DNA from 3 places in the Paenibacillus sp. WLX1005 genome. Region 1 is predicted to be linked to each of the others. Evidence: predicted binding sites of a transcription regulator. Region 1 holds the regulator's gene; each other region holds the start of a gene.

Region 1 (10,400 bases):
GAAGTCCAAATATGGGCAAAGCCGTCCGTATTTTCTATGGCTTTGTTTTCCATTTGCTGTGTTTACGATTCTGACGTTTACAACGCCAAATCTGGATGGCACATGGAAAATCGTATATGCCAGTGTTACGTATATTTTGGCAGGCATTGCGTATACAGGCATCTCGACGCCAATCACATCTATACTGCCGAATTTGAGCCGAGATCCGAATGAACGGGTTGTATTGAATTCATTTCGGATGGTCGGTGGCAATATCGGTAACTTTGCAGCGGTGACGTTTACGTTGCCATTGGTGGCATTTCTCGGTGGCGGCAACGATCAGAAAGGGTTTTTCTGGACATTATGTCTGTTCGGTGCTGTCTCGATTGTGATGTTTCTGATCGCATTTGGTAACTTGCGTGAGATCAATACGGAAAAGATCAAAACAATTCCGCTACGCTCCAGCTTGAAGGCTCTTCGTGGCAATTGGCCGTGGATGTTGCTTGTGGCTGCCAATTTGCTGTTCTGGATCGCACTCACAATCCGTACATCCACACTAGTTTATTATTTTGAATACAATATCGGTCAGAAAAATCTGGTGCCACTCATCAACGGCATCTCAATCATTCAAGTGCTGGGCATGGTGTCGATTCCGTTTATCGTGAAATATACGAACAAGCAGTTAACGATGATTCTCGGCTTTGTGCTGGCGGCGGGTGGGCAACTGATTCTGTTTGCTGCTCATGGGCATATGTCTACACTGATTGTTGGCTGGATTATCGCTTGTATCGGTTCAGGTATTGCCTGTTCCATGCCGTTTGCCATGCTGTCAGATACGGTGGATTATGGCGAATGGAAAACTGGGCTGCGTGCTAGCGGTATTCTGACGGCGATTGGCAGTGCCTTTTGCATCAAGGCAGGTTCCGGTCTCGGCGGCTTTATTCCGACCCAATTTATGTCGGCGTTCGGTTATGTGCCGAACGTAGCGCAAAGTGCACAATCGCTGTCTGGTATTCAATTCGTATTTATTTGGCTGCCAGCGATTGTATTCGCGCTAGGCATCATTCCGATGATCTTTTACCGGCGGTTTGAACGAAAAGAAAGCTTTGTTCGCAAACAGCTGATCCAAAAACAAGAGCAGCAAATCTAAGCAAAGGCAGTGCAGTCAGCCAATATAGCGTATGCAGCCTATGTACATGCAATTCACAAGAAATGACAACAAATAGGTACAAAAAGAAGCAGTGTGGAGAGGAGCCATTTCGATGTCTTTACAACTGAAACAATTCACTATTACCGATCCCTTCTGGTCTCATTATCGCGAGCTAGTACGCACCGAAATGATTCCGTATCAGTGGAATGTACTGAATGACAACGCCAATATCGTTATCGAAAAAGAGCGTAACGATGAAACGATTCCATCCGAGAAAAGTCATGCAATCGAGAACTTCAAAATTGCTGCTGGACTGAAGCAAGGCAGTCATTATGGCTGGGTATTTCAAGATAGCGATGTGTATAAATGGTTGGAAGCGGTCGCGTATTCGTTATCTTTTCACCCAGATCAGCATTTGCAGGAGCTAGCAGATGGTGTCATAGATCTGATTGCGTTGGCGCAGGAGGAGGACGGGTATCTCCATACGTATTTCTCCATTGAAGAACCGGAACGCCGATTCAAAAAACTTGCCGAAAGTCATGAGCTGTACTGTGCAGGACATTTTATCGAAGCGGCAGTCGCTTATTATGAATCAACTAACAGTGAAAAAGCCTTGTCCATTGCTTGCCGTCTTGCAGATTGTATTGATCATCATTTTGGTAAGGAAGCAGGCAAAATTCAGGGCTATGACGGTCATGAAGAAATTGAGCTAGCTCTGACTCGTCTGTATGCGTTGACAGGTGAATCGCGTTATCTGGAATTAAGCCGTTACTTTTTGTATGAGCGTGGTACAGATCCTACCTTTTTTGCCAGACAGCATGCGGCAGATCCAGGTACTCGTCCGGTAATTGAAGGTATGCAGCATCGTCCGCTTGAGTATTATCAGGCGCATAAGCCGATTTTGGAACAGGAAACCGCAGAAGGGCATGCGGTGCGGCTGGTGTATCTATGTGCTGGGATGGCAGATGCTGCACATCTGGCGGGGGATGAACAGATGCTGGCAGCCTGTCGTCGACTGTGGAACAATCTCGTAAGCAAGCGTATGTACATTACCGGTGGTATTGGCTCTACAGTAGATGGTGAAGCATTTACACTGGATTATAATCTGCCCAACGATACGATGTATTGCGAAACATGCGCTTCGATCGGTTTGATCTTTTTCGCCTTTACGATGTTAAAAAATGAAGTCAAATCGCAGTACGCCGATGTATTGGAGCGTGCACTGTACAATACGGCGATCGGCGGCATGGCGCTGGACGGCAAGCACTTTTATTATGTGAATCCACTGGAAGTGCGTCCAGAGAACAGCATCCACGATCCAGGCAAAAGTCATGTCAAATTTACGCGTCCCGCCTGGTTCGGTTGCGCCTGCTGCCCACCCAATCTGGCACGTCTGCTCACATCGCTGCACAAGTATGTGTATACCGTGGATGCTGAGCATCAGATTATTCATACGCACCTGTACGTAACAGGTACAGCCCATCTGGAATTAAACGGTCAGCAAGTGCAGCTACAACAGCATAGCCAGTTGCCGTGGGAAGGGCAGGTGCACATGAGTATCCATACTGCTGAACCAGTAGCCTTTACATTTACGCTACGTATTCCATATTGGGCAGATGGCTATACGCTTCAGATAAACGGCGAATCAGTCATCGCAGAGCCGCAGGATGGATATATAGCACTGCATAGAGTATGGCAGGATGGGGATCAGATCAAACTGATTTTGCCGATGGATATTCGTCAGTATGCGGCGCATCCATTAGTACGAAGCGATCAGGGCAAGCTGGCGATTGGGCGCGGACCGCTCATGTATTGCGCAGAAGAAGAGGATAATGGTGACAATCTACATCTCATTCGAGTATCGCCTGAAGCGGAGTACACGTACCAGTTCCAGCCGGAGTTACTCGGAGGCGTAGGTGTGATTCAAGTAGAGGCGCAGCGACAGCAGATTGCAGCGGAGTGGGCAGGTGAATTGTATCGTTCCTTTGTAAAAGGAACATATGTCCCGCATACCTTGACGCTGATTCCGTATTACAGCTGGGCGAATCGCAAGTCTGGTGAGATGCAAGTATGGCTGCATACATCCTAGACAGACCCTGCACAGCAGAGCATTATTACTAACAAAGGCAAAAGGAGGACATCTTGCATGCGGAATAAAGTGAATATCCATCCCGCTACATTTGCAGGGCAGGTCATCACTGGTTACGTATCTCAACAACAGCATGCCGAAGCGATTGCCAAGGATCATTTAGCGTTGTATTTAAATGCCTATTTTCTGGCAGAAAAGTTTAACACCATGGAAAATCAACTGGCGGAAAAGGCAGAGAATAAAGATTTCAAAGCATTAATGGCTAAAGTGCTGGAAACGAAATTATTTTAAACAGAACTACTACAAACCTGAATATTTTAAAAGAGGCATATCATATTAGCACATCTGCATAATCGTCTGAAGCTACACCGGTGTATGATCATACACCGGTGTTTGCTGTCCTCTTTTTCAATAAAAGCTGATTGGTAGCCATAACATATCCACCTCATTATGCCGAAGATAGGAATATCTGCCTCATGGGTAATATAGTTCAGCAGGACAAGCAAACACTGGAAAAACAAACCATTCATCTGCGGCTATGCCTGCATTGTCAAGGAGGAAAAGCGATGGACGAAGAAGTAAGAGAACGATTGACGCTTGTATACGAACAGCATTTGAGAAACTTAACTGCCCGTTTGAAACAGCTGTATACGATTGATAATCCGCTTCATGAAAATAATGTATCCGGCGAAGAAGTCATTGACGTACGGCATGAATATGAAGTATGCCGCAGGTTAGAGGACATCTATAGCGCTGTCGAGCGCACCGGTGTGCCGCAAGGGCAGACGTATGAAGATTATAGCTCCTATATGTTTCACGCCAGCAAAGCCAAAGATGTGTTCAGCGCCAAAATTGAGGAACTAGAACGTCAGCATCATGCCGAGATTACTAATATCAACGCACTTATGCAAATGTTCCGGATGGAATTGGCACGATTGAAAAAGGGTGATATCGGTGAACAGCAAGTAACAGCGAGGCAAGGATAACATAAATAAGCACAAAAAAGACTCCTGATGTGATGATCAGGAGTCTTTTTGTAATGCAGCTGATACCGGGCAGAATCAGTGCAAATTACGGAACAATCCAACCACTTTACCAAGAATGGTAACACGGGTCAGGCGCAACGGCTCGTATGTTGGATTCTCCGGTTGAAGACGAATATGGTCTTTTTCCTTATAAAAGGTTTTGACAGTTGCTTCGTCATCTTCGGTCATCGCAACAACGATATCGCCGTTGTCCGCGGTTTGTTGCTGACGAACGATCACATAATCACCGTTGTGAATACCGGCTTCGATCATACTATCGCCAATAACGGAAAGCATAAAAATTTGGTTATCACCAGTAAATTGCTGTGGCAGTGGGAAGTAATCTTCAATATGCTCAGTTGCAGTAATCGGAACACCAGCAGTTACTTTACCGATGATTGGTACACGAGATACCGATTGCGCAAACAACAGATTATTTTCGGACTCTTCCTGACCAAGCAGCTCAATCGCACGTGGTTTAGTCGGGTCGCGACGGATCAAGCCTTTCTTCTCCAAACGATCAAGGTGACCGTGTACAGTGGAGCTGGAGGCAAGACCGACCGCTTCGCCGATCTCACGAACGGATGGCGGATAGCCTTTCAGTTTTACTTCATTCCGGATAAATTCCAGAATCGCCTGTTGGCGGCTAGAAATCTTGGACATACCGTATCAACCCCAATACTAGTAACGTTTGGGAAAAGTATAACACAGAACTACCGTTCGCACAAACATAAGTTCTAAAATTTAGCAAGAATATATAAAATGCGAACAGAAGTTACATGAAAGGATCTTCATTTTTAAGAATAACCTGCATTTCAAAAAATAAATAATCAATCGTTGAATCTCAATAATTACAGATCGCTGTATCCAAATATAAAGATTCAACTATACGCAATTGTGAATGTAGCAACTACAACTACAACTACATAATTTATCGATATAGAAAGTAAAAGGGCAACTTACAAACGGAGATTATTCAGTACTGTAGACTCTATTCAATTATAGGAACAGGTATTCGGTATTGTTTTAACTAAAAAGCGAACAAAGGTTCGAAAAAGTGCTTGATCAAAACATATGTTCGTGTTATATTCTTTTCAGGAAAACAAGAACAAACGTTTGGAGCGTGAAGCACATGCTAAAATATTCTACATATAAAAGTATCCACCAACAAGAACAGGAATCGCAAACCATCGAGCCTATCGTCAAAGGAACAGACACCGGTTCTTCTCATACAACTTCTGCCTCATCGAACATCTCTGCATCTTCTATTTCTACATCTCGCTCAGGCAATATCCGTCAGAATTCAGCAGTGCGCAATCCAGCATCGCCCCAAGAACCGGCAGTGACCGAATGGACGTATGTATCTGGCGAGAACAAGCGCCAATCATCCGGTACACGCAAGTCGCATCGCACCTTCCGGCAGAAAACGCTAGAACTGATTCAGATGACCGCGCGCAAATCGCTAAATAGTAAAAAGAAACGCAAACGTCCATCCCGCAAGTCGAATTGGAATTCCACCGGACGCATGTTTGTTTGTCTGCTGTTCGCGAGTGTATTGCTGTATGGCGGAGTACAGCACTTTGTAGTCGCGGACGAATCTCCGGCGATGAAGCAACATGTAATCGTATCTGACGGTGACAGCCTGTGGGCGATTGCTTCTCAATACAAAGCACCAGATGCTGATATTCGCGATTACATCGCAGAGATTCGGGATGAGAACAATTTGGCGACCAGCGAGATTCAAAGCGGTGACGTATTGGTGATTCCGAACCAACGATAATAGGAATATGCAAGCAAGTTACTTCCTACGTTAATATGACAGTTTTGATATGCTTGATCTAACAGTTAACGAACCGGTTCTCCTCCGGTTTTACATATATGCCATATTGGTGGCTTGTCACGGTGTGAATAACCTTGACAAGCTTTTTTTTACATGTCAAAGTTAGAAAAGAGAGTTTTGGGAGGGTAGTTATGGACATCGATGTAATCATTGCACGCATTAACGAATTGGCACGTAAAAAGAAGGAATCCGGTCTAACTGAAGAAGAAACAGTAGAACGTGATGAACTCCGTGCCGTTTATCTTGGCAACATCCGCCGCAATTTCCGTCAGCAACTAGACACGATCGAATGGGTCGAGGACAGTGAAACGGAAGAAAAGGGCAAATAAACGACGGGCTGACCCGTCCAATCCGGTTATGATCATCGACGCAATAACCATATAGGGATGTCGCAGCTGATCCATGATCAAGCCCCGGCATCTTCTTTTATTTGCGGCGTTTGTCTGTATTTGAGCGTGCAGAAGCTGCTTTTGGACTCTGCATGTCTGAATAGAAGTAATATTCATCAATTTTATTTAGGGGGAAATGCGATGTCCCGTTCCTGGGAAAGGCAAGTCAAACGCAATACGAAGCAAGTGAACGATCGCCGCAAAAAAGCCGGTCAAGATCGAATCGGTAGTAACGGCACCAGTAATACCGCATCCGAATTTACCACATACAAAGGACGCAATTTTGTGTTCCCGGCAACGCTCGTTCTGCTCGGAGTTGTATACGGTATCATGGGGATTATGTATCCGGCGACCAATAGTAGCACCATCTTGTTTGTTGTGACTGTTCTGCTGTATGTATTCCTCGGAGTCGTTCTGTACTTCCGTCGTCCATATTTGAAAATCGGCAAAGACTCCCTGATCACGACTAAGTTTAACCGTGATCGTATCATTACCGCTGACAAAGTGAAGAAGATTCGTTTGCAAAAAGGCTATGTCGTTATTGAGCACAGCACCAAAGGTGGCGCATGGGTATTCGCACGTACGCTGAATCGTTATGATACAGCAGCGATGGCAGAGCATCTGCGTATGTTCGCAGCACAGCACCACATTACGATCGAAGATAAACTGTAACATTGTCATACCACTATATGATTTACAATAAATGAATGAAATTAGAGTAACAGGTATATCGGAGAGACAGAGGATATGAAGGTTATTAGATCATATGCTGTGCTCTTGATTGCCTGTTTCGCTATATCAATATGCTTAACTATCGCCGGGAGGGTTTGAACTTGACTATTGAAGCTGTTTTGTTTGATTTGGATGATACGCTGTTGTGGGATGAACGCAGTATTGAAGAAGCATTTGAACAAACCTGCTTGTTTGCTGCCGAGCAGGCAGGCGTAGATACAGTCGAATTGGAAGCCGCTGTGCGTCGTGAAGCGCGTGCGTTATATGAATCGTATGAGACGTTTCCGTTTACCCAGATGATTGGTATTAATCCATTTGAAGGTCTATGGGCACAATTCAGCGCTGGCGATCAACCGGAATTTCGTGAATTGGAACGCATCGCACCGATCTATCGCACCGAAGCTTGGCGCAGAGGTTTGAGTGCAGTTGGTGTAGAAAATGAAGAGCTGGCTCAATTGCTGGCAGATCGTTTTGTACAGGAACGTCGCAATCGTCCGCATATGTATGAAGAAACGCTGCAAATTCTCGGTGAATTACAGGGCAAAGTGAAACTGCTGCTGCTCACCAATGGTTGTCCGGCATTGCAACAGGAGAAGCTGGACGGCGTACCAGAGCTGGCACCGTTTTTTGATCACATTCTCGTATCTGGCGCATATGGCAAAGGCAAACCAGATCCGTCGATTTTCCGTCATGCGCTGGAGCTGCTGCACGTTCAGCCGGAACAGGCGCTAATGGTAGGTGATAAGCTAACGACCGACATCAAAGGCGGGCTGGCAGCTGGCATCAACACGGTATGGTTGAATCGCAATGCCAAAACCAATGACAGCGATATTCAGCCGAATTATGAAATCAAGCATTTGAGTGAGATTCACCAGATATCTGAACAGCTTGTATAATATAGCGCTAGAATAGCAATACAATATGGAAACACAAACACGCTCCCGCAGCATAAAGGATAAACCTTTTGCGAATCGGGAGCGTATTTTTATTCATGGACTATTCATTATAGAGGATGCAGATGATTATTTCATCCGTTGTAACCGGAATACATAACACTTATCCAAGCGTTGGCTTAGGCTTTTTGGAACGAAGAATCTGCAAATGGATGTGCCACCCAGCCGTCTGTTTCTACAAACAGGCGCACTGCAACGATTTTACGGTTTTCGACTAGTGTGAAGAAGTGAGGTGTATTTTCCGGTACAGAGATTACATCACCTGGCTCCAGTTCTACATCAAAGTAGCCGTGTTCCGGGCTTTTGATGATGAAAATACCATTACCCGATACAATTGCACGGATCTCATCTTCGGTATGAGTATGAATCTCTTCGAATTTGGCAAGCTTCGCTTCCAGATCCGGTGTTGCTTCGGACAGGGTAATAACATCCCATGTACGATAGCCGCGGCGTGCAGACAAGTCTTTGATTTCAGATTCAAATGTATTTAGCACTTCTTGCTTTTGCTCATCTGTCAGGGAGAAGTTCTCACTCAGCTCGGAAGCGAGTTTGGATACATCCCATTTCTCATACACAACTTCATGCTGGTTCAAAAACGCTAGTACGTTGTCATCACCGGAAATTCTTTCATCCGTATTTCTAATTCTGATTTCAGCCATCGGATTACCCTTCTTTCCTTGGTTTTTTAAGTATTATAAAAGATATGTTGAACCTTGTCGATAGTTTCATTAAAAACTCATTATGATTTTAAGCTGATACATAGCGAATATTGAGAAATGCAGCTTTAATCTTAAAAATGCAAGTTTATGCAAGTGTTACGTTTGATCATATAGCAGCTTGATGTTAGGTTCAAGTCTGATTTATACGTTGGCATAAGAAAACGCATAGTAGGAAAAGGAACAGCAGAATAAGAGAGACATATATCATACAATCAAGATGTAAATAGCAACATATTCATTTTGCTTATCCCAATATTGGTTAGGGTAAATGAAGCATAAGTTTAGAAAACCAAACAGCTGGTCTCAATATCAATATTGGTTATTAACATTCGTCGCTACCCTGTATATATTCTATTTGCTGAACGGCTTTTTACTATACGCATAACATGATATGATAAAGGATATTATCAATTTGCATAAACAAGCATGATTCGTATGATTGTGCTGTTATTATAGAGAGAAGGTTTGACGTATGGAACTTTATTTTCTAGGTACCAATGCTGGTGTGCCTACGCTTCAGCGCAATGTAACCTCGATTGGATTGCGGCTATATGAGGAGCGCAAGGCACTGTGGATGTTTGATTGCGGCGAAGGCACGCAACATCAGGTACTGCGCTCCCAATTGAAGCTGAGCAAGTTAGAAAAAATCTTCATTACTCATCTGCATGGCGATCATCTGTTTGGATTGCCAGGGCTGCTATCGAGCCGTTCCAATCAAGGCGGTTTGACATCGCTGGATGTGTACGGTCCTCCGGGCATCAAACAGTTCGTCGATACAGCGATGGGACTCAGTCAATCACGCGTAGAATACGAACTGAATGTACATGAGCACGAGGGTGGAGTCGTATTTGAAGACGAGACCTTCCGTGTAGAATCAGCATTGCTGGAGCACCGGATCGATAGCTACGGTTATCGCATCATCGAAAAGGATCGTCCGGGGCAATTGAATTTTGAATTATTAAAGCAATATGGCATCAAGCCAGGACCGATCTATGGCAAGCTGAAAAATGGCGGTAGCATTACGCTGGACAACGGTGAGACACTGCATTCGCATCAAGTAGTTGGCGAACCGAAAAAGGGCAAGATCGTTACGATCCTTGGTGATACACGACCATGCGACAATGTGCTGGTGCTAGCCAAAGACGCCAATATGCTCGTGCATGAAGCGACCTTTTTGCATGATCTAAAAGATACAGCTCGCAAGTATTATCACAGTACCGCGCTGCAAGCAGCGAAGGCAGCTCATGAAGCTGGTGCGCAGGAGTTGATTTTGACTCATTTTAGCTCCCGATATAAGGACGAAGCGCAGCTTCAGGATCTACTGCAAGAAGCAAAAGCGGTGTTTGAGCATACGGAATTGGCAGTAGAGCATATGCTATTTCCAATAAACGCATAACAAAATAGAAAACAGGTTGCGGTCAGGTGAGCAAATCGTTTGCCTTATGCCGCAACTTTTTTTACAATGGGGATTGTGAGTAATAGAGAGGATGGCTATAGGATGGGGCATACGAAAGGAATGCTGAT
Region 2 (10,400 bases), 1.2 Mb from region 1:
GCGGGAAATAATGTCCGTTGAGCGTTCCGTTAACGGTCGACCGCTTAATCCACCCGTTTCGCCTGCACTGGAATGGGTGAGTCCGTCGCGTGACAACGTTGTATTGGTAGCGATCAGACCGGCTGCACCGCTCTGCGTAATCGTCTCGACCATGTATTCCAGTTCGGAGTCACTCACGTCTGGAGCGATCTTCACGAGCACCGATTTGAACGAGCCATGCTTGCGCTGCTGATCGGACATCTCTTCCATCACTTCAGCGAGCAGTTCTTTCAATTCATTACCGTGCTGCAAATTGCGCAGATCCGGTGTGTTCGGCGAACTGATATTGACCACGAAGAAATCAGCGTATGGATACAGCGTGCGAATGCATGCTTTGTAATCACTTGCCGCTTGCTCATTCGGGGTTACTTTGTTTTTACCGATGTTAACAGCAATCGGAATCGGATGAGATGGCAATCGTTTCAATCGTCCAGCCATCACTTCTGCTCCGTCATTATTGAACCCCATTCGATTGATCAACGCGCGATCAGATGGCAGGCGAAACAGCCGCGGCTGCTCGTTGCCGGGCTGCGGTTTTGGCGTTACCGTTCCTACTTCCATAAAGCCAAAGCCCGCTGACGACAAGCCCATGACAGCCTGCGCATTTTTATCCAAACCTGCTGCTAGTCCGACCGGACCGGGAAACGTAATCCCGAACAACTCGGTCGTCATATCCGGCGTACTGTCAATGCCATACATCGACTGCATCGCCGACAGTGTGCCCGGTATGCGTACACCGGTGCCCAAACCGCCAATGACCAGATGATGCGCCTTTTCCGGGTCCATCCGGAATAGCACAGGTTTGAAAAGATTACGGTATAACAATGTGTATTCACTCCGTTCCTGGCATAGGCCTCAAGCCCTGATGCATACCATTTTGCGTGCTCTCGTATTTAGTTGTCATGCAAAATGTTTCTCCTCCTTAGTTTATCCTGTTCTTGGACAAAAGAAAAGCGATCTTCTGCTTTTGAGAAGACCGCTTTTGGCATGATGCTGTTTCATAGGGTAGAACGCTAACGTTGTTTGTCAGACCTGCTGGTCACTCTCTTTTACAAAAAGGAATGTCCGTAGAAGGCGCTAGTGGCTAGTTGAGCCAGTGATATGTGCGGCTCGGATCGGTCTGATCTTGAGAGGGCTGTTTGGTGCTAGTATATCTCTTCTGTGGTACGGACACGTCATCCGGCAGTACATCGCTCGTAATGGTTACCTTTGTGCCAAGTGGAGCCATATCGAACAGTTCTTCGACATCTTCCTTCTTCATACGCACACAGCCCAGCGACTCATCTGCACCGATGCTATCCGGTTCATTCGTCCCGTGAATGGCATAATTCGTATCCGATAATTGCATACCACGACTGCCAAATTCGCCATTCGACTTGCCGTTCGGATTCATTACTTTGATTGATAGACGGAATGTACCGGTTGGTGTACGGTCACCACCCAGACCAATCGGATAGTTGCGTAGCAGAATCGATCCGCTGACAAGTCCAAGACGGTGCTTTTTCTTATCGACGATAATTTCCAGCGGCTTGGTAAAATACGGACGATTGCCTAGTGTGGATGCAAATAGCTTCTGCGTATCACCGCTAAATCCTTGTTCCGGCACCATCGCCGAATCATCTAATGGATAAGGCTGCAAGGCGGAGAATGATGTATTCATCAACGGCGTTGTACCGGACAACCAATTACTAGGAAAGGACCGATCCAGTTCGCCGAGCGCGGTTGGCAGCTCTGCACGCGTTGTCTCGTAATTGGCAAGCGCTGTTTGCATAATAGCGAGCTGCTCCTGCTCCTGCATCCAGCTTGCCGCTTGCGTCGATGTACCAGCGGGCTGACCCGGCTTACAACGACATGCTTTCGCATTATAGGACTGCACATCAATCTGACCCGGTTTGCTACCTTCTGCTAGCGTATAAGTAACAGGCAGCGTATGCTTCCAAAGTAGCCAATTACCGGACTGTTCCATTCCAAGTACAGCGGCAAGCTCTGGCTGTGTATCCTGAATCTGCTGCGCAATATATTGCGAAAGACCATTTCCTGCCGAGCTGCTGCCTGCCGCAATCGCAACGGCTGTAAAGCTCAGCGGTGCATGATATCCTGACAGAGTAGCGTCTGATTCCGCCTGTGCAGCCGAATGATTACCATTTCCAGAAAGATGTGTTGCATCGTCGGTTGATGATGTCTGACCCGGTGCCTGTGCCATCTGGCTGTCATCAGCAGCAGGCAAGCCAATCGAACGCATCGTCAACAGAAACAGTAGCAGCACAACAAACATAATATTACGCCTGCGCCGGATTTTGCGTTCGCGTGTTCGCGCGACCTCCATCACTTCCGCTTCATACTGCTGTAGCACATCCGCTGGAATCTGACTCTGTTCAAACGCTTCGTAAATATCTCCCGCACGATTGTAACAATAATTAGCTTTGCCCATCTGACCGTCTGATTCGTACTCTTTGCCAAGCAGGTACCAACCCATCCGGTTATCGGGATGCATTTTGACATAGCGTTTTAGATAAAGTAGGTTTTTCATGTAGTTCCCGGACTGTGGTCCGACTCTCCTTCCCTGCCTGCTGTTCCTGCGGCAATAGTATGTATATGTATGCGATTGCCAACAAAATGTCCATTATCTTCTTTATCGGTTACGATCATGATTTTGTCGATAGACAAACGGTAGGGCTGAGGCATCAAATTCAGCTTGCAATATAACGCAATTTTCCAGAAATATGAAATTAAAATATGATTATGGATACGCCTTCTATCATGTCATTAAAAAAGGCGCCTTTCCCTGTTGCGGGAAAAACGCCTTTTCCTCTTCTTTTGGAACAAAATCGCCTCAATGGACCGTTGAAGCAATATTACTGGAATTACTCAGCAAACGGTTCTTCTTCAACACGAATCGAATCGGTTGGGCAACCGTCGCAAGCGTCTACCATATCTTCGTACATGTCTTCTGGAATGGCAGTCACACCGCGGTTGTTGTCACCGCCGAAAATCACTTCTGCCAAGCCTTCATCATCGTAATCGTAGATATCAGGAGCTGTTGCTCCGCATGCGCCACAAGCGATGCATGTATCTTTGTCTACCCAAGTATATTTACTCATCTGTATATCCTCCCATCATTGCTTTCCAGTTGTCTGTTTATGTGACACCCAGTCTGTACAGATAATCAAAATATAATACAAAGAGCGCATAATTTCAAATACAATCCTCATCACAGCAAGTCATCGTAACTAGATATCCACTCTGTAATGGCGTTATACCGCCGATATTTAAAATTTTACCCTTTCCGCTAACAGCTTAAACGCCCCATATTATATAGGCAATGCAAATACTCATTCCTCGTGCTCAAAACGCCGTCCGTCCCGCTGCAATGACGTGCCTCTGACCTTATGATTACGAATCAGAACGGATGGATCATTGCCCAGCATCCCGGCGGTAAGCACGGCATTCTCGCCGAATTTGTCACGCAGCTGATCGATAATGTGATTGAGCTCCTGCTTTTGCGGCTGGCGCTCGTAATCGAACAGATCGAGCTGAATTGCAGCCTCTTCGCGCGGCAGTAGATTTTGCAAAGTAATACCGAGCAAACGTACCGGACCACGTCCTAGCCAATGCCGTTGATACAGCTCGCACGCTTCATGAAATACATCCTCTGCCGTTTCCGTCGGCACAGGTAGCGCACGCGACCGAGTAATCGTCTTCATATCTGGTGTGCGGATCGTAATCTGCACCGTATGCGCCATCAGCTTTTGCCGCCTCATCCGCCTGCACACCTGATCGCTCAGATTCAGCATAACGCGCCGGATATCCTCCATATCTTGAATATCGGCAGGCAGTGTCGTTGTATGACCGACCGATTTGTTCGGTTCATTGTCCGGCTCAACTAGTGAATGGTCGATACCGTTTGCTGCCTGCTTGAGCCAGCTACCCATCACGCCAAAACGCGCTTTTAAGCGCGCTTCATCTGCTGCTGCCAGTTGTCCAAGCGTACGAATGCCCATATCCCTCAGCTTGGCTGCTGTTTTGTTGCCGATGCCAAACAATTGCGCACACGGCTGATCCCACAGCAGACGTGGCACATCACGAATTCGCAGCACAGAGATACCGTTTGGCTTTTTCATATCTGACGCCATCTTAGCAAGCAGCTTGTTGGGCGCCACTCCGACTGAACAAGGTAGGCGCAATTCGTCACGAATCCGGTTTTGCAGTTCAGCAGCAATCTCCATCGGTGTGCCAAACTGACTGGAGCCGGTAATATCGAGATAACATTCGTCGATGGAAGTTGCCTGCAACAGAGGGGTATAACTGTAAGCAATATTCATAAAAGCCGCTGAATACTTGCGATACAATGTAAAGTCCGGCGATATCAGCGTAAGTTTGGGACACTTTTGCAGCGCTTGCCCAACGAGCATGCCTGTCTTAACACCGACTCGTCGTGCTTCATACGAAGCGGTCACGACAATACCACGCCGCAGCTCCACACTGCCCGCTACTGCTGTCGGCTTGCCATTGTATTTATCCGGTTCTTCCGCTGCGTGCACCGAACAATAAAAAGCATTCATATCCACATGCAAAATCACCCGTCCGCGCGCCGGATAATATCCGCTGGTCTCGTCCTTCATGTCTTCCCCTCCTGTCATCTTCCAGCTCATCCCGCAATAGTATACCGATTTATTTTGAAGCTTTGCTACTTATTGCTCAGTATATTGACATGAAAATCATCCGTCCCACAATCATATGGCGAATATGTGTTCTATATTAATTATAAAAAAAGAACAGTCATCTGACAATGACTATTCGGAGTCTATCATTTTGCGAAGAATTACAGGTTTTTGAGATTGCGCAATGAGATCATACGATCAACAATAAGCTTGCCTTTTCCAAATAAAAATCCATCTTGATCTTCAGCCAATATCCAATCGTACTTTTTCGAAACGATCATATAATTGTATAATGCTGCTGCGCCAATGATTTGATAAATGGCATCTACATCGCCCTCATATAGCCAATAGTCTTTCCGTCCATATGAATGTTCTTCTGCCAATAACCACACTGTTTGCTTGGATGGAATAAGAACATTCAAATCTTCTAAATAAGCTTCACCAGAATATAACACTTCATATTTGTCTTCCCAGTACTGCCAGCACTGATAAAGAGTTCTTCCATCTGGGAATGCGCCACGTGGTACGAATCTTTTCGTCAATTGATTGTATACTGACCGCCATTGCGACTTACTAAGTTCATGAAATTGTTCATCAGTTATATGATGCTCCTTGCGAGCACTCTCAACAGCTTTTCTCGTTGTATGGATGGGATCGGCTATACGAAGTCTTCTTGAATGGGTCATATTCGCCTCCAAGATTCATAGTTTCCAAACTCCATGTATGTACACGACCTACTATATGAACGCGAGTTCAACTCTATTATGGCTAGTACTCAAACCGCTCCACACCCGGTGCGTACTGTGCCAGAACGGAATCGATTTCTTCCAGCAACGGTGCCGCTTGCTTTCCACCAATATGAAATAACAAATACAATTCCACACTTCCTAGCATTGACGATGTATCCGATAATGAATGTCCATCAACAGAGGATGGTTGTAGCTGTACTTCCAACAGATGGGGCCAGTCTGGCTCGTTATCATTGTACACCGCAAAACCAGTTTCATCTTGTTCAAAACGATACTGCTGCCCATATGTATGAAATAGTCGCTCATACCAGACGCGGATCAACTGCCGCGCTGTATGTTCGGCGTGTTGATCGTTATCATCTTGTTCTTTTACAGTCACACCATATTCCCAACCCATCTTCAATCCTCCTTTCCATTATGACGATTGTATACTTTTCAACACTTGATCCGCATATCCAAAAATCCGTTCATAAAAGGCTGCCGGATCGCGATACACTAACAGCTGCCGCTCCACTTCACGAATACGCTCTAGCAGCGATGCACTATACTCTTCATTACCTTCTGCCTGTTCGCGTCGCTGCTGCATTTGTAGTGGAGTGATCCATTGTGCATCTTGCTGCAAACCTAGCTCATTCAGCATCGGCAACAGCTCATATTCACGTTTGCCGATATTATGTAGCAAACCGAGCAGTCCGTTCATTTGCAACTCAATATCATAATCCAGCACGAGCAACAATTGTCGCATCGATGGTGCAAGCTGCTGCCAATGGGTAGATATCCATTCCGAATGTGGCGGTTCGTACATCGTATCCGCCAGCTGTTGCGCCCATTGCTCACCATGTTCTGTTCCTTCTTGTGGTAAGAGTGCATCATATGTCGTATAGTTCTGCACGTCACCGGAATATGGAAAAGGATACAACCGCGCTTCCATAATCGTGCGCCGGGATTGGGTGTCCAGCTGTTGCCACGAGCGACCTTCGGATGCATATTCCAGCTCCAGACGATCCGCGATAAACTGCTCAGCCTGCGGGTTTATACGATTGTAGAACTGGCGGGTATGCTCTGCCAGTGGTCCTTTCTCTAGCGTTTTCCCCAGCAGGCTATTCAACGACGTACTACCTGCATACAGATTCGCTTCATGATCCAGACATTCAAATTTCAAATAAGCTAGCGCCTTGCGCAAAGCAATCATTTCGCCGTGTGTCAGTTCGAGAGTAGTCGAAACTTCGCCTGCTTCCAACTGCTGACGATATCGATTGATGTCATTGTCCATCCTTGAACCCTTCCTTTCTAAATCATGCATGTTCAGGACGTGATCATCCAGCGCAGCATATGTGCTTTGTTGCTATCCATCCGGCGCTCGCACGCTTTCAGCTTGTCCAGCAAATCATCCGCCTTCTCTTCCGAAGGACGCATGTGAAAGCTACGATTAGACTGATGAATCCAGCGATTCAGCTGATGTCCTGCTGCCTGACGAATCCAAGACGCTGTATCCTGATTCAAAATATCCAGTAGCATATCCAGCTGCTCCCAACGATCATAAGCAGGCAACAGCCGCAGCAGATTCCGATGCACATGCCGAGGATACGTTTCAGATAAGATATACAACCATTCATCCCGATTCAATATATAAATATGCCGACGAATAGCAGGTACCGCTTCACGAGAAATACCCGGTTGCGGGTCCAACAAGGCAGCACGAAGTACATGACCATACGAACGAATATCCAGCCGTGCAAGTCCACGAATAACAGCTTTGCGCACCGCCACTTCCGGGTGATCTACTTCCTCAGCGATCACCTCGGCATCCTCCGCCTGCCCCGTTTCGCCCAGTCCATATAGAGCTGTAGCCAGTTTGGATGAATCGTTCTCTGCATTCCAGATCGTATCCAGATAAAATTCCACCAGATTCAGCGGTTCCACTATACTCATACACCGCCGCGCCACTTCACGTACAACTGCATTACGATCCAGCAAAGAACGGTGCAAATACGGAGCCGCCTGCTCCCGGAATCCATATGTTAGCTGTTCCAGTGCCTCTCGGCGTACAGGCGGAAAAGAATCATGTCGCATATATTCCAACACGGACAGCAGATTGTCGCCTTGTAGCCGTTGCGACACCTGCCGTGCCGCCCAGATCCGAATCGAGCTGTCAACATCCTGAAGTGCCCATTGCAGCAGTTGTTCCGTATTCAGATGATCGCATTGCAATCCAAGCTGGAAACAGAATCGGCGAATATATACTTCTTCTGCCTGCATACCTGCCTGAAGTGCAACGGCACATGCCGGTCGACGCAGCAATTCATACACCGCTTCAATCAATGCATCATATCGCTCGCGATGCTCCCGACCACAATCAGTCAGACGCTGCACCAGTGCAATATTTTGGATAAAAATATCGGCGTTGTGCTCGTGAATCCGTTGTTGAAGCGCTTTGTGCGCCCGAAAACGAATACTGGATACCCAGTCATTCATCCGAATGAGCAAAAAGGGAATTTCCGAGCCGTCGCGAATCAATACGATGCGTTTGACTGCTGCTTCACGCACATATCCATCTGGGTGGAAGCTCGCCATGATCCACTTCACCGGGTGCACGCTATGACTCCAACTTCCCATGATCGCAGTCGTCAGTTGCGTCCAGCGCCGATTATTTTCCCGGTAGGCATAAGGCAGATGCTCACGCATTTGCTCGCTCAACCATATCAGCTCATGAGGCGGACAACGACGTAGCAGATCACTGATCGTATTTTCCGCTGCCATCTCCAGCATATGATCATCGCTACTCAGAAACGGCACCAGATATGGAATTGCTGCATATTCGCCCGAACGCTGGATCAATTCCAACCATTTGCTGTTTTGCAGCTTGTACAGCTTGTTCAGGCAAACAACCACCTGTTTGGATAATTCTCGTCCCGCTCGTGCCATTCCCAATTCCCCCTCCGTCATCTGCCTGTACCGATACCGCTTATCCTTTGATTCCGATATGCTAACTTATTTATATCTACATTATAGCTCAATTAGATTGTGATAAATCAATATTACATCATCCGTGTCTTTACTTTTTACATCAAAGTATACCTTTACATTTTTGGAAGTACAACCGCAATCGAACCATACAAAAAGGCAGACCCCTGCATCAGGATCTGCCTTGCATACCATAGTTCATTATTTATCTGTACTAGTTGTTCCCTTGTCTGTAGATGTAGATTCCAACAGCTCCGCCTTAATTTTTCCGCAGAAAAAGCTGCCGGAAAGCCCTTGTGCGGCTTCGATATCCACAACCAGATCTGTCACCTCGTACCGAAAATCAATCTCTGCGATCACATTAAGACGCGCATCCGGTGGTGAAAACTCAATATCAAATGCCTCCAGAAAAGTCAGCTTCACATCATGCCGCACTTCCGGGTCAGGCAGTTCAATCGTCAGCTCCACCTGCTCCTTGCCCACATTGTAGCCGACAATGATTCCTTTTTCAAAGTCAGGAAAATATCCCAGCTGCTCAATAATCTCGCGACTACCTTCAATCGATACAGTCGGCGAGAAGGCGAGCTGGATCACCGCTTCCTGTCCCCATTCCAGCTGATCATCGCCAATATACAGCGTAATCCGCTTATCTTCCAGCTGCCGTACACTGCCTACTACATAATCGCCTGCTTGCACCATCACGATATCATGCAGATCGAATGGTAGTGGCTTTTCCAGCGTATAGTCAATGGTATACAGATTGCCATTACGTTCAACATGTTCAATTCCAATTTTCATGATCTGATTCCTCCGTTGTTTACATTGTCCTGTTTTATTTTAACAGAATGATCGTTGTGATGCGTAGTGATCAGACTGGTACTTCATACATGATAGTTTTGGATATGAACAGTCATTCATGTCAAGATCATTGGCATGATGCACAAAAAACAGCGGAATGTTTGCGGCTCATTACGGCAAAATTATCGTATACCTCACATAGACTCCAATGATATAATAACCAATTATACTTAAAATTCCTGCACCTATGACAACTGTATATGAATGTTCATGAATCTTGGTCCAATGTAAAGGGGGATTCCGCAACATGTCCAAATCCATCTCGATTTTCGACACGACGTTACGGGACGGTACGCAGGGCGAGGGGATCAGTCTGTCGGCTGACGACAAGCTGAAAATCGCCAAAAAGCTCGACGAACTCGGTGTGCATTACATCGAAGGCGGCATTCCGGGTAGCAATGGCAAGGATATCGAGTTTTTTAAACGGGTTCAGCAGTTGGGGCTGAACGCGAAGATTACCGCTTTTGGCAGTACACGCCGCAAAGGCAGTGTTGCTCATGAGGATGTTAACCTGCAACGTATGATCGAATCCGGTGCACAAGCAGCTACGCTGGTAGGTAAGTCATGGGATTTCCATGTGCATACTGCCCTACAAACTACGCTGGAGGAAAATCTGGCGATGATCGCCGACTCCATCTCGTTTCTAAGGCAGCAGCAAATGGAAGTGATTTTTGATGCCGAGCACTTTTTTGACGGTTACAAAAACAATCCAGAATATGCGCTGTCCGTTCTCCGTGCTGCACATCAGTCTGGTGCAAAGTGGCTAACCCTGTGTGATACAAACGGAGGCACATTGCCACATGAAATTTATGAAATCGTATCCAGTCTGAGACTGGAGCTGGGTGGGGCTGGCATCGGTATTCATACGCACAACGATTGCGAGCTGGCAGTTGCCAATACACTCAGCGCTGTGCAGGCAGGAGCGCGTCAAGTACAGGGCACCATCAACGGTTATGGCGAACGCTGTGGTAACGCCAATTTGTGCTCTATTTTGCCAAATTTACAATTGAAAATGGATTATGACTGTATCCCGACCGCGCAGCTTGCTCAGTTGACCAATACCGCTCGCTATGTGAGCGAGATTGCCAATGTGCATATGCCGGTCAATCAGCCGTATGTCGGCAATGCT
Region 3 (10,400 bases), 970 kb from region 1:
TACGAGCCGGGTGAATACGTCCGTCAGCAACCAATTTCTCCAATGCTGTACGAGCGATTTCACGACGAATCGGATCAAATCCGGATAAAATAACCGCTTCCGGTGTATCATCGATAATCAGATCGATTCCCGTTAATGTTTCCAATGCACGGATGTTGCGACCTTCACGACCGATAATCCGGCCTTTCATCTCTTCATTAGGCAAGGTGACAACAGAAACGGTTGTCTCTGCCACGTGGTCCGCCGCACAACGCTGAATCGCAAGTGTGATGATTTCACGCGACTTTTTGTCCGCTTCGTTTTTCGCCTGTTGTTCAATATCTTTGATCAATTGTGCAGTTTCATGACGCACTTCCTGCTCAACATTGCTCAGGATAATACTGCGTGCATCTTCCATGGTCAGATTGGAGATACGTTCCAATTCTGCGACCTGGCTGCCATATAGCTGTTCGATTTGTTGCTGTGTCTCTTCGATACGTTTCTCTTTGTTAGCCACTTGTTCTTCTTTGCGTTCCAGTGATTCCAGCTTTTTATCCAGCGACTCTTCCTTCTGCAACAATCGTCTTTCCAGCCGTTGATTTTCATTCCGACGTTCACGAATGTCTTTTTCAGCTTCAGCTCTGAATTTGTGGATTTCGTCTTTTGCTTCCAGAACTGTTTCTTTTTTCAGTGCTTCTGCTTCTTTTTTTGCATTTTCCACGATTTGCGCGGCAGCAGTTTCTGCACTGGAAATTTTAGCTTCTGCAAGAGATTTGCGAATAAAATATCCGATCACGAACCCAAAGAATAATGCGGCAACAACGAGAATTATGATCCAGAGATAATCCATTCTGTTCACCTCCTCGCTGATTCCTCCAAGGTATTCCTTGGGAACTACCACCATTGTTGATTGGTAATGCAATGCTTCATCCCTTTACAATCTCTTTCATCGCCCATGCGGGTACATGTGCTAATTCCCTGTTCAAGGGAGATAAACATTTTCATTGTTCAAGCCTTTGTACAACAGTCTGTCGACGTTACGCCACCGGGTGTCAATAAGCTAAAAATGACGTAAAAATGACAAACTGTACACATCCATTTTATTATTTGCCAAAAGACATTGTCAAGCAATTGGCATTTCTGTCTTTACACTTGTATCATAACAGCCGATAGATGGCGCTATAAATGCAAAAACAGTTGATTTCGTTATTATTGTGTTGTGATGATTTTTGCGTTCTGCTCTCTGATTACAAAATTATGAATCCGCCCCAATGTGCAAAACAACAGTATTTATTTAGAGTTGGACAATAGTTGTCCAGTTCTGTTTTATTATATGTTGTTCAAATGATTCTTTTATTCCAATGAGCGTCTAAATACACATAGTCCGCATCTAGGCCCCTATAGTGCTGAATGTCTATGTCGTATACTTTGCGCATGTATTACCTATTGCTATAAGGAAGTGAAGAAATTAGAACGTGAAGGGATTAATCTTATTCCTCTTCATTTTGATTCTGCTCCACCTGAGCCAATGCACGGCGAACCAGATCTGAAGAATATCCGCGACGCATCAGGTATGCCATCGTTTTACGCTTTTTGTCCAGCCATTGACCGGATGTACTGTTCCACTTCTTCTGTGCCATCAGTACAGCACTGTTTAACTCTTCGTCTTCATCAATATCGCCAAGTGCTTGTTCGATTTGCTCCTGATCTACACCTTTTTGTCGCAATTCCTGCCTAATCCACACTTTGCCTTTTTTTTGCGTACGCACACGTTGTTTTGCCCACTGCTGGGCGAACAGTCCATCATCGATCAGCTTTTCCTGCTCCAACCGTTCTAATGTTGCTTCAATCACATGATTCTCATATTCTTTCTCACGCAATTTACGCGCAACTTCCGTACGAGTACGGGAACGGTAACTCAAATAATTGACAGATGATGCATATGCTGCCTGTAACTCATTCGCAGCCATAATTTCCTGTAATGCGTCCTTCGTAAACGAATACCCTTTTAGCATTCGATATTTGATCATAACATCTTCGTGTACGATCAGATTCAATTCGCCAAATGTAAGCCGGTAATGAAATCGCGGCCAGCGCACCGGTTCAACAGAGATAATCTCCAATTCACCATCATCCGGAAAATCATCTAGTCGATCGGCTTTTTGATCGAATTCTTCTTCCAATTCCCATTCATTCGGTTGTTCGTTAGCTTCGGCTTGCTGCGAACGAGACGACTTGCGAGATGATTTGCGAAACGATCTAAAGTTATTCATCGCTATGGTTCCCTTCTGGAGTACAGATTTACTTGCATATAAAATAAGCGCCTGAACGTTATGCACGTTACAGGCGCTTGGGGTCACTGACATGCTGGCACATATCAGTGACTGGCTGTATTGATTTGCTCTATCCGAAATGTTCGGATGATAGAACCTGCAATGACTGAATTACTCTGTTGCTTCCGAGAACAGTTCTTGCTCTTCCAATTCTTCTTTGCGTTTTTGATCATCTGAAGGAGCTTCCACCAGTGTACTGAGGTTGCTCAATTCACGGATTCTGTTTTCGATGACCAGAGAGATTTGCGGATTTTCTTTCAGGAATTGCTTTGCATTTTCTCTACCTTGACCCATACGCTCGCCATCATACGAATACCAAGCGCCACTTTTATTTACGATATCTTTTTCCGTACCGATATCGATTAAGCTACCTTCTTTGGAGATACCTTCACCATACATGATGTCGATCTCTGCCTGTTTGAACGGAGGTGCCACTTTGTTTTTTACTACTTTGATACGTGTACGGTTACCGACGATGTCGTTACCGTTTTTGATAGCTTCAATACGACGCACATCAAGACGTACAGTAGAGTAGAATTTCAGTGCACGACCACCTGGTGTTGTTTCCGGGTTACCGAACATAACGCCGACTTTTTCACGTAATTGGTTGATGAAGATAGTGATTGTTTTCGATTTGCTGATGGCACCGGACAGTTTACGTAGCGCTTGAGACATCAAACGTGCTTGCAAACCGACGTGAGAGTCACCCATTTCGCCTTCGATCTCTGCTTTTGGCACGAGTGCTGCTACGGAGTCGATAACGATGATATCAACCGCACCACTACGAACGAGAGCTTCAGCGATTTCCAGACCCTGTTCACCCGTATCCGGCTGGGACAGCAGCAGCTCATCGATATTTACACCCAGATTCTTAGCATATTGCGGGTCCAGCGCGTGCTCAGCATCGATAAACGCTGCTTGACCGCCGGCTTTTTGCACTTCCGCAACCGCATGAAGGGCAACCGTAGTTTTACCTGAAGATTCAGGTCCGTATATTTCAATGATACGACCTCTTGGCATTCCGCCTGTTCCTAAAGCAATATCCAAAGCAATCGATCCACTTGGTACAACTTCAACTTGCATATGCGTAGATTCCCCGAGTTTCATAACGGAACCTTTACCGAATTGTTTTTCTATTTGACGAAGCGCCATATCCAGCGCAGCACGACGATCTGACAATCAGCTCACATCCTTCTCAATGTTTATAAACTAATTATACTGCAATTTTCACCTTTTGCCAAGCTTTTTTCGAACATATATTCGTCTTTTTGCAGCCCTCCGTTCGCCATATTACAAATTTTGTAAAATGTGATCACAATACAAAATGGCTTATTTTCAAACTGTTTTGTGCAGCCGTTATGTAAGAATTACATGCTTTTCTCCCTAATGAAACAAAAAACCGCAGCAATGGTATGCTGCGGTTCTTCCGGCTACAGTGATCATAGCATAGCTGTATGCGATCTGCAAGCCCGCAGATCGTCTCTAATGGCTGTTTACCCTTTGTGCTCTGTAATTCCAGGTTGTTCATGTTGAAGCTGCTTGAGGCGAAGCCAGAGGCGATACATGATACTTTTAGCTGAGCGGATACGAATGGCTTCGCGATTGCCTTTTAAGTTCAGCTTCCATACCGCTGTATCTCGTCCACGTTCGGCAAGAGCAATATACACCAGACCGACTGGTTTGCGTTCTGATGATCCCGGGCCTGCTACTCCAGTCACTGCAACGGCAAAGTCAGTATCCAGAATTTTGCGCGCTTCATGTGCCATCAATTCCGCGACCTCTTCACTCACGGCTCCCGGTGCATCTTCGCCTTCCAGCAGATCATGCGGGATTTGAAGCAGCTTTTCTTTCATTTCGTTGGAATAGGATACGATTCCACCCATAAATACGAGTGCACTGCCTGGCACTTTGGTCAGATTTTCCATAATTAGACCGCCGGTGCAGCTCTCTGCCGCCGCAAGCGTCAATTTCATACCGGTCATCATCTGTAAAATCTGCTGCTCAATTCGGATATCCTGATCTGCATACATATGATCTGGCAGACGATCGCGAATGACCGCTTCCATCGCTTTCAGTTTCTCCATCGCTTGTTTCTCATCCGGCGCTTTGGTAGTCAGGCGGATCGTGACTTCGGCTTCTTTGGCATAAGGTGCAATCGTCGGATCGGTCTGTGCGCTGATCAGATCCAGCAATGCGTCTTCCAGTGCGGACTCACCGATACCGGCAAATTTCAACATTTTGGAATAGATTGGATACTCACCGGACAGCACATTACTCAATAACCAAGGCACTGCTTGCTGCTCAAACATCGGTTTGAGTTCTTTCGGTGGTCCTGGTAGCACGACATAATGCTTGTCGTTCTGACTAATGGCGATTCCGACTGCGAGACCGACTTCGTTATCAAGCGGATGACTATGCTCCAGAATAATTGCCTGACGACGGTTATTTTCAGTCATCGGCTTATCGCGACCTTCAAAGAACGTTTCGATCTTTTGCATCGCTTCTGGATAGATGTGCAGTGAGCGTCCCAGTACTTCACCAAGAGCATCTTTGGTCAGATCATCCTGCGTTGGACCGATTCCGCCGGAAAATACAACTACATCCGCACGACTGCTTGCTAGTTCGATTGCCTGTTTCAAGCGGTTTAGATTATCTCCAACCACGGTCTGGTAATACACATCAATGCCCAGATAAGACAGTTGCTGAGACAGGTATTGCGCATTCGTATTTGTAATTTGACCGAGCAGTAACTCGGTTCCAACAGCGATAATTTCTGCTTTGACGGCTTTCATGATTGTATCCTCCCTTTTGAAACAGTGCATGATTGAGTTTGATAGTGTATCTACTTCCATACGCGGATGTGAGGATGCTTATGCTGTTCTGCTGTTACGTTTGCATGATTTAAACAAGCAGCATTGTAAAGCGAAGAATCCTCACAGAAAAAGACAATAGAGCGATCCCTATTGCCTTTACTGCCGCTTCATGTTCATACTACCGATTGCAACGATCTTATAAATAACTATTGCATCGTCGGCTGGAAGCTTATGCTCACCATTAATCAGGAATTATGAAAATGAAGCAAATTTTTATTTTTGATGAAATAATCGACACCCGAATATAGGGTAATCAATGTGGCAATCCAAATGGCAATTTCGGCAAATGGAAAACCGATCAATGCAAATGGGAAATTGTTAATCATTAGCGCAATGATCGCCACGATTTGAGTGATCGTTTTTGCTTTGCCCCAGTTGCTTGCTGCAACGACAGAGCCTTCCAATAAGGCAATCTGACGTAGACCAGTAATCGCAAACTCGCGGAAGATGATAATAATCGCCATCCATGCCGCACATTTGCCTAAGGATACAAGCGAGATCAGCGCTGCGGATACGAGTAGCTTATCCGCCAGTGGGTCAAGCAGCTTGCCCAAGTTGGTAACGAGATTGCGACTACGTGCGATATGACCGTCAATTCCGTCTGTACTTGCCGCAACAATGAAAATAAATGCCGCAATCAGATCGTTGTAGCTTACTTGAAAGGAACTGCCGATATGCAACAACTGCTCGCCAAAAGGAAAATCAACCAGCAAAAACAGCATCATGACCGGCACAAGCGCAATGCGGGCCATCGTGATTTGGTTTGGCAGGTTCACAGTGTACCTCCTACGCTGAGTCCAGCATTATGGTATAGCCGCTTATATGTACCTGCATGCGACCGTATTTTGTTTATCAACATCAACGTGCAGCCTCCATCCGCCCTGTAACAAAACCGTTACATGCAATTGTTATTTCAGGTTTGTAAATTGAAGATCGAGCGGCAGATCCGCTTTGCGGAGCAGTTGAATAATAGATTGCAGATCATCGCGGTTTTTACCCGTTACCCGGATTTGATCACCTTGGATCTGACTTTTCACTTTTAGCTTGGAATCGCGAATGAGAATATTGATCTTTTTCGCATTTTCCTGATCAATGCCTTGCTTCAATTTGAGACGTTGACGCACGGTTCCCATCGAAGCAGGTTCGACCTTTTCGTATTCAATATTTTTGATCGGCAGACCGCGTTTTACCATTTTCGATTGCAAAACGTCGATTAATGCACCGAGTTTGTAATCGTCATCGGATACTAACACAAGTGTTTCTTTCTCCAATGTCAGTGTACTTTTGCTGCCTTTAAAATCAAAACGGCTGGCGATTTCCTTTTCCGTTTGAGTAATTGCGTTGGTCATTTCTTGCATGTCCATTTTGGATACGATATCAAATGAATTTTCAGAAGCCACAGAAGTCTCCCCCTTTAGTCAAATTATAGGTGATATTGGTGTGCAAGTCTAATACGATAACGGTGATCCAGATGTGTAAACGCTAATGATGCGCTTCCTAGCTAATACTCAAGATCATCTTCAGACAAGAATGCGTTCAGATGCATTGCATACATAAACTAAACTCGCAAAAGGACATCCGGTTCCGCAAAACGGAAGTAAGGGATGTCCTTTGTGATTGTTTATCAGTTACTGCTGGATGTGGAATCTGTTGTTGTACCTTCCGTGCTGTCGGTAGAGGTAGACGTACCGTCCGTTGTCCCTGTCGCATCGGTTGTACCGGAAGTGGAAGTTGCATCCGTAGTTGGTGCTTCTTTTACCAGTTTTAGCACGATACGAGAAGTCGCTTTGCCATCTGTGATCGGCTGACCATTGATCGTAATCTTCGTAGCTGGCGAATTACCGGATTTAATATACAGACCGGAATCGGTCAGATCGTAGGACAGGTTTTGTCCACTCTCGGTGTTGTTGAAGAACAGACGCTCACCACTGGAATCAGCAGATTTGTACACTTCCAACCAGCTTTGACCAGTAGCTGCAATGTCTACTTTCAACGTATCGGAACCAGTATAATTCACATTGAACAAAGTATTGCGACCTTCTTTGCCACTTTCGCTGACTACCGGAGTGGATGAAGCATCCGTTGTCCCCGTTTCAGTCGATGGCGTTTCGCCGTTAGTCGCTTCTGGATCAGTGCCTTCCGTAGTACCCGTGCCTTCTGGGTTCTCCTTTGTGCCTGTACCCGCAGATTCACCATTCTGTCCAGAACCTGCACCAGATGGAGTTTGAGTCGTACCGCCATTGCCACCTGTTGCAGGCGGGGTAGTGGTAGTATTCGGTGTATTATTCTGTTCCTGTTGTTGACTACTTGCAGTTTCTTCAATTTGCGGGGAAGAATTTTTGCTGATTACAAAAATCCATACCAGTGCAATGATCAGAATCGGGAACACCCACATTAAAATGGTTGATAGCAACTTGCCACTACGTCCCGAAGCGGCGGCATTACGCCGTGCAGCTCTGCGCGGTTGCGCAACAGGTTCCATCACCGCTTCCGGCTCTGGCTCCGGTACAACATCCTGATGTTCTTGCAGCAGCTCGTCCGGACTAATACCGACAGCCTCTGCATAAGTTTTGATAAATGCCCGAACATAAAAACTTCCGGGAAGCACCTTGAAATCACCCGCTTCGATGGCCTCCAAGTAGCGCTTGCGTATTTTGGTCATTTCTTGCACGTCATCGAGCGATAAACCCCGTGCAAGGCGGGCGTCCCGTAACTGGCGACCCAGATCTGACATACGATTACCTCCTGATTAGATTGTTTTATCACATAAAGACTGAGCTTTATTGGTCATTTAGATATCATCTGTGTACGTTTCCGTGAATGTATCATAAACGATCTCTTCATCCGGATTGTTGCGCAATTCGATAATAATGTCGAAATCGCTGTACTCATAATCCGATTCCCGTACAAAGATATCGGGATGCTCAATTACTTTCGTACTTGGCATCTGCATAATATCTTGCAAAAGCTGGTAATGGCGTTCATTTGACCGAATGGTACTCACGATCCCGTCAATAATAAATACATTGCCATGGTTCATTTCCTCTTCGGACAATTGACTGCGCACCGTCTGGCGCAACAGTGTCGACGAGACAAACGTCCAGCGCTTCATCGCGCATACACTGCCCGCGATAATGGATTCGGTTTTACCGACACGCGGCATCCCGCGCAGACCGATAATTTGATTGCCTTCTCGCTTGAACACTTCACCGAGAAAATCAACCAGCAAACCGAGTTCATCGCGTGTAAACCGAAATGTCTTTTTGTCATCGGAATCGCGTTCGATATAACGACCATGACGCACAGCCAGAATATCGACTAGCTTCGGTTGACGCAGCGCAGTGATCGTAATGTTGGTCACTTTTGCCAACATATCGCCAAGCAGCACGATTTTCTCATCATCGTCGGATTCCAGCAACATACCACGCGTTTTGCCTTCAACCCCGTTAATCGTACGGATGTTGACATTGAGCATACCAAGCAGTGACGCCACATCCCCAAGTAAGCCAGGACGGTTTTTATGTATCCTGTACTCCAAGTACCATTGTTTCGCTTCCGGATTCGTCTGTTTTGCTTCCACGTTCACCTCGAACCTTTCTTCCCATTCATAACGCGGATCATTCCGCACGGGCATTTCATATGTGATTGAATCATCATAGACTGTATTGCATGAAGGGCTGACTAGCAGCCATATAATAAAAAGCGGCTGATCATGTACATGACTTCAGCCGGCTGCGAACTTCACGTCTTTAACATGTTAATGATATATAAAATGATATAGAAAGGCAAGAAGCGAAAGGAAACAACTTTTTAACCGGGATGTCATCATTGACATTGACAGCTCATATTCAGCATAGCCTATCCAGTAAAAGATAATCATTGGATAACAATGAGCTGATAATGATCAGATATCCATGCGCTAACAAGGAATAGAAGCTTCACTGTACACGACGGTACCGAAGCTTCTATCGTTTGGGAATGAACATAAAGTGACTCTCCGTTACGTTACCCAGCCACCGTTCGGACTAACCACCTGCCCTGTCATATAGCCTGATTCCGGTAACGATAAAAAGTACACCATCGATGCAATCTCATCCGGTTCGGCAATACGTCCGGCGGGAATATCATCTTCCAGCATCCGAATCTCATCCTGCTGCAAATGAGAAATCATCTCTGTACGCACAGCGCCCGGCGCAATGGCATTTACCGTTACACCGGAAGGCGCTAATTCTTTGGCGAGTGCTTTGGTAAAAGCATTCACGCCACCTTTGCTGGCAGAATACAGTACTTCGCAAGAGGCACCGGTAATTCCCCATACGCTGGATACATTAATAATGCGTCCGTATTGCTGCCGAACCATATACGGCATAAACACTTGCGAACAGAAAAAGACAGCTTTCAGATTGGTTGTCATAATATCGTCAAAATCGTTCTCCGTCAAATCCGCTAGCATTCCGTAGTGCGACATTCCGGCATTGTTTACCAGAATATCAGGCTCCAGCCCATGTTGCTCCAGCTTGTCACGCATACGGCGAATCTGCTCTACTTCCCGCAAATCGGCAGATACGGTTAGCACACGCACCCCATACTCAAGACACGTACGCGCTACTTCATTGGCTTGTTCATGCGACTGACGATAATGAATAATTACATTCATACCCGCCATCGCAAAGCGTCTTGCAATAGCTGCGCCAATTCCACGGCTACCGCCGGTAATTAACACATTCATCTCTGCAAATGGTTTGCTACCGCCTGGAGTCGATGAACTCATGGATTAACAACAACGGATACAGCCAGTTGATCCCAATCAATATGATCACGCAAACGCTGATTGATCTCTTCCAGCGTCAGAGATTCATAGACTGGCAATACCGCGAAGAAGTCACTATTTTTGAACCGGCTACGTGTAAATTCATGTGCAATACTTTCCGGCGAATTGAGTGCGCGCAAATAGTTACCGATCCGTTTCCGAATCGCACGGTCAAATGCATCCTGGCTAAAACCAGTTTGTACGATCGCATTGATCTCTTCTTTTAGCCGTTTCACAAGCAATTCTGGGTCCTTCGTATCGCCACCGATCATAGAATACGCATATTCTGCTGTATTGCTATAATCATATCCAAAATCATCCGAAATCAGATCTTCATCATATAGCTTTTGATACAGGGCAGTACTTGTGCCAAGCAACAAATCCAATACCAGCTTGGTCGTCAGG

The links. The regulator LexA, encoded in region 1, represses DNA repair genes until DNA is damaged. The targets are predictions, from matches to a motif close to CGAACATATGTTCG.
Region 2: ACE3MZ_RS08205 (DNA polymerase IV) is a predicted target of LexA. The motif match lies at 4,781-4,794, and genes of this name have one in related genera.
Region 3: recA (recombinase RecA) is a predicted target of LexA. The motif match lies at 3,562-3,575, and genes of this name have one in related genera.

The regions. Positions count from the first base shown of each region.
Region 1 is NZ_CP176756.1:3,121,056-3,131,455, reverse strand. Features, by position in the region: gene ACE3MZ_RS13355 (glycoside-pentoside-hexuronide (GPH):cation symporter) at 1-1,129, shown strand, start outside; gene ACE3MZ_RS13350 (glycoside hydrolase family 127 protein) at 1,242-3,218, shown strand; gene ACE3MZ_RS13345 (hypothetical protein) at 3,276-3,509, shown strand; gene ACE3MZ_RS13340 (hypothetical protein) at 3,785-4,204, shown strand; gene lexA (transcriptional repressor LexA) at 4,280-4,906, opposite strand; gene ACE3MZ_RS13330 (LysM peptidoglycan-binding domain-containing protein) at 5,376-6,023, shown strand; gene ACE3MZ_RS13325 (DUF896 domain-containing protein) at 6,215-6,412, shown strand; gene ACE3MZ_RS13320 (methyltransferase) at 6,614-7,144, shown strand; gene ACE3MZ_RS13315 (HAD family hydrolase) at 7,306-8,100, shown strand; gene ACE3MZ_RS13310 (cupin domain-containing protein) at 8,277-8,816, opposite strand; gene rnz (ribonuclease Z) at 9,349-10,272, shown strand; gene ACE3MZ_RS13300 (TIGR01457 family HAD-type hydrolase) at 10,375-10,400, shown strand, end outside.
Region 2 is NZ_CP176756.1:1,892,850-1,903,249, reverse strand. Features, by position in the region: gene ACE3MZ_RS08220 (quinone-dependent dihydroorotate dehydrogenase) at 1-864, opposite strand, end outside; gene ACE3MZ_RS08215 (L,D-transpeptidase) at 1,124-2,569, opposite strand; gene ACE3MZ_RS08210 (ferredoxin) at 2,904-3,140, opposite strand; gene ACE3MZ_RS08205 (DNA polymerase IV) at 3,372-4,661, opposite strand; gene ACE3MZ_RS08200 (DUF6756 family protein) at 4,862-5,386, opposite strand; gene ACE3MZ_RS08195 (hypothetical protein) at 5,469-5,846, opposite strand; gene ACE3MZ_RS08190 (hypothetical protein) at 5,865-6,722, opposite strand; gene ACE3MZ_RS08185 (HEAT repeat domain-containing protein) at 6,755-8,374, opposite strand; gene ACE3MZ_RS08180 (hypothetical protein) at 8,615-9,211, opposite strand; gene cimA (citramalate synthase) at 9,519-10,400, shown strand, end outside.
Region 3 is NZ_CP176756.1:2,148,904-2,159,303, reverse strand. Features, by position in the region: gene rny (ribonuclease Y) at 1-829, opposite strand, end outside; gene ACE3MZ_RS09395 (regulatory protein RecX) at 1,470-2,252, opposite strand; gene recA (recombinase RecA) at 2,424-3,491, opposite strand; gene ACE3MZ_RS09385 (competence/damage-inducible protein A) at 3,806-5,104, opposite strand; gene pgsA (CDP-diacylglycerol--glycerol-3-phosphate 3-phosphatidyltransferase) at 5,371-5,961, opposite strand; gene ACE3MZ_RS09375 (YajQ family cyclic di-GMP-binding protein) at 6,094-6,585, opposite strand; gene ACE3MZ_RS09370 (helix-turn-helix domain-containing protein) at 6,810-7,919, opposite strand; gene ACE3MZ_RS09365 (DUF3388 domain-containing protein) at 7,977-8,669, opposite strand; gene ymfI (elongation factor P 5-aminopentanone reductase) at 9,186-9,956, opposite strand; gene yfmH (EF-P 5-aminopentanol modification-associated protein YfmH) at 9,953-10,400, opposite strand, start outside.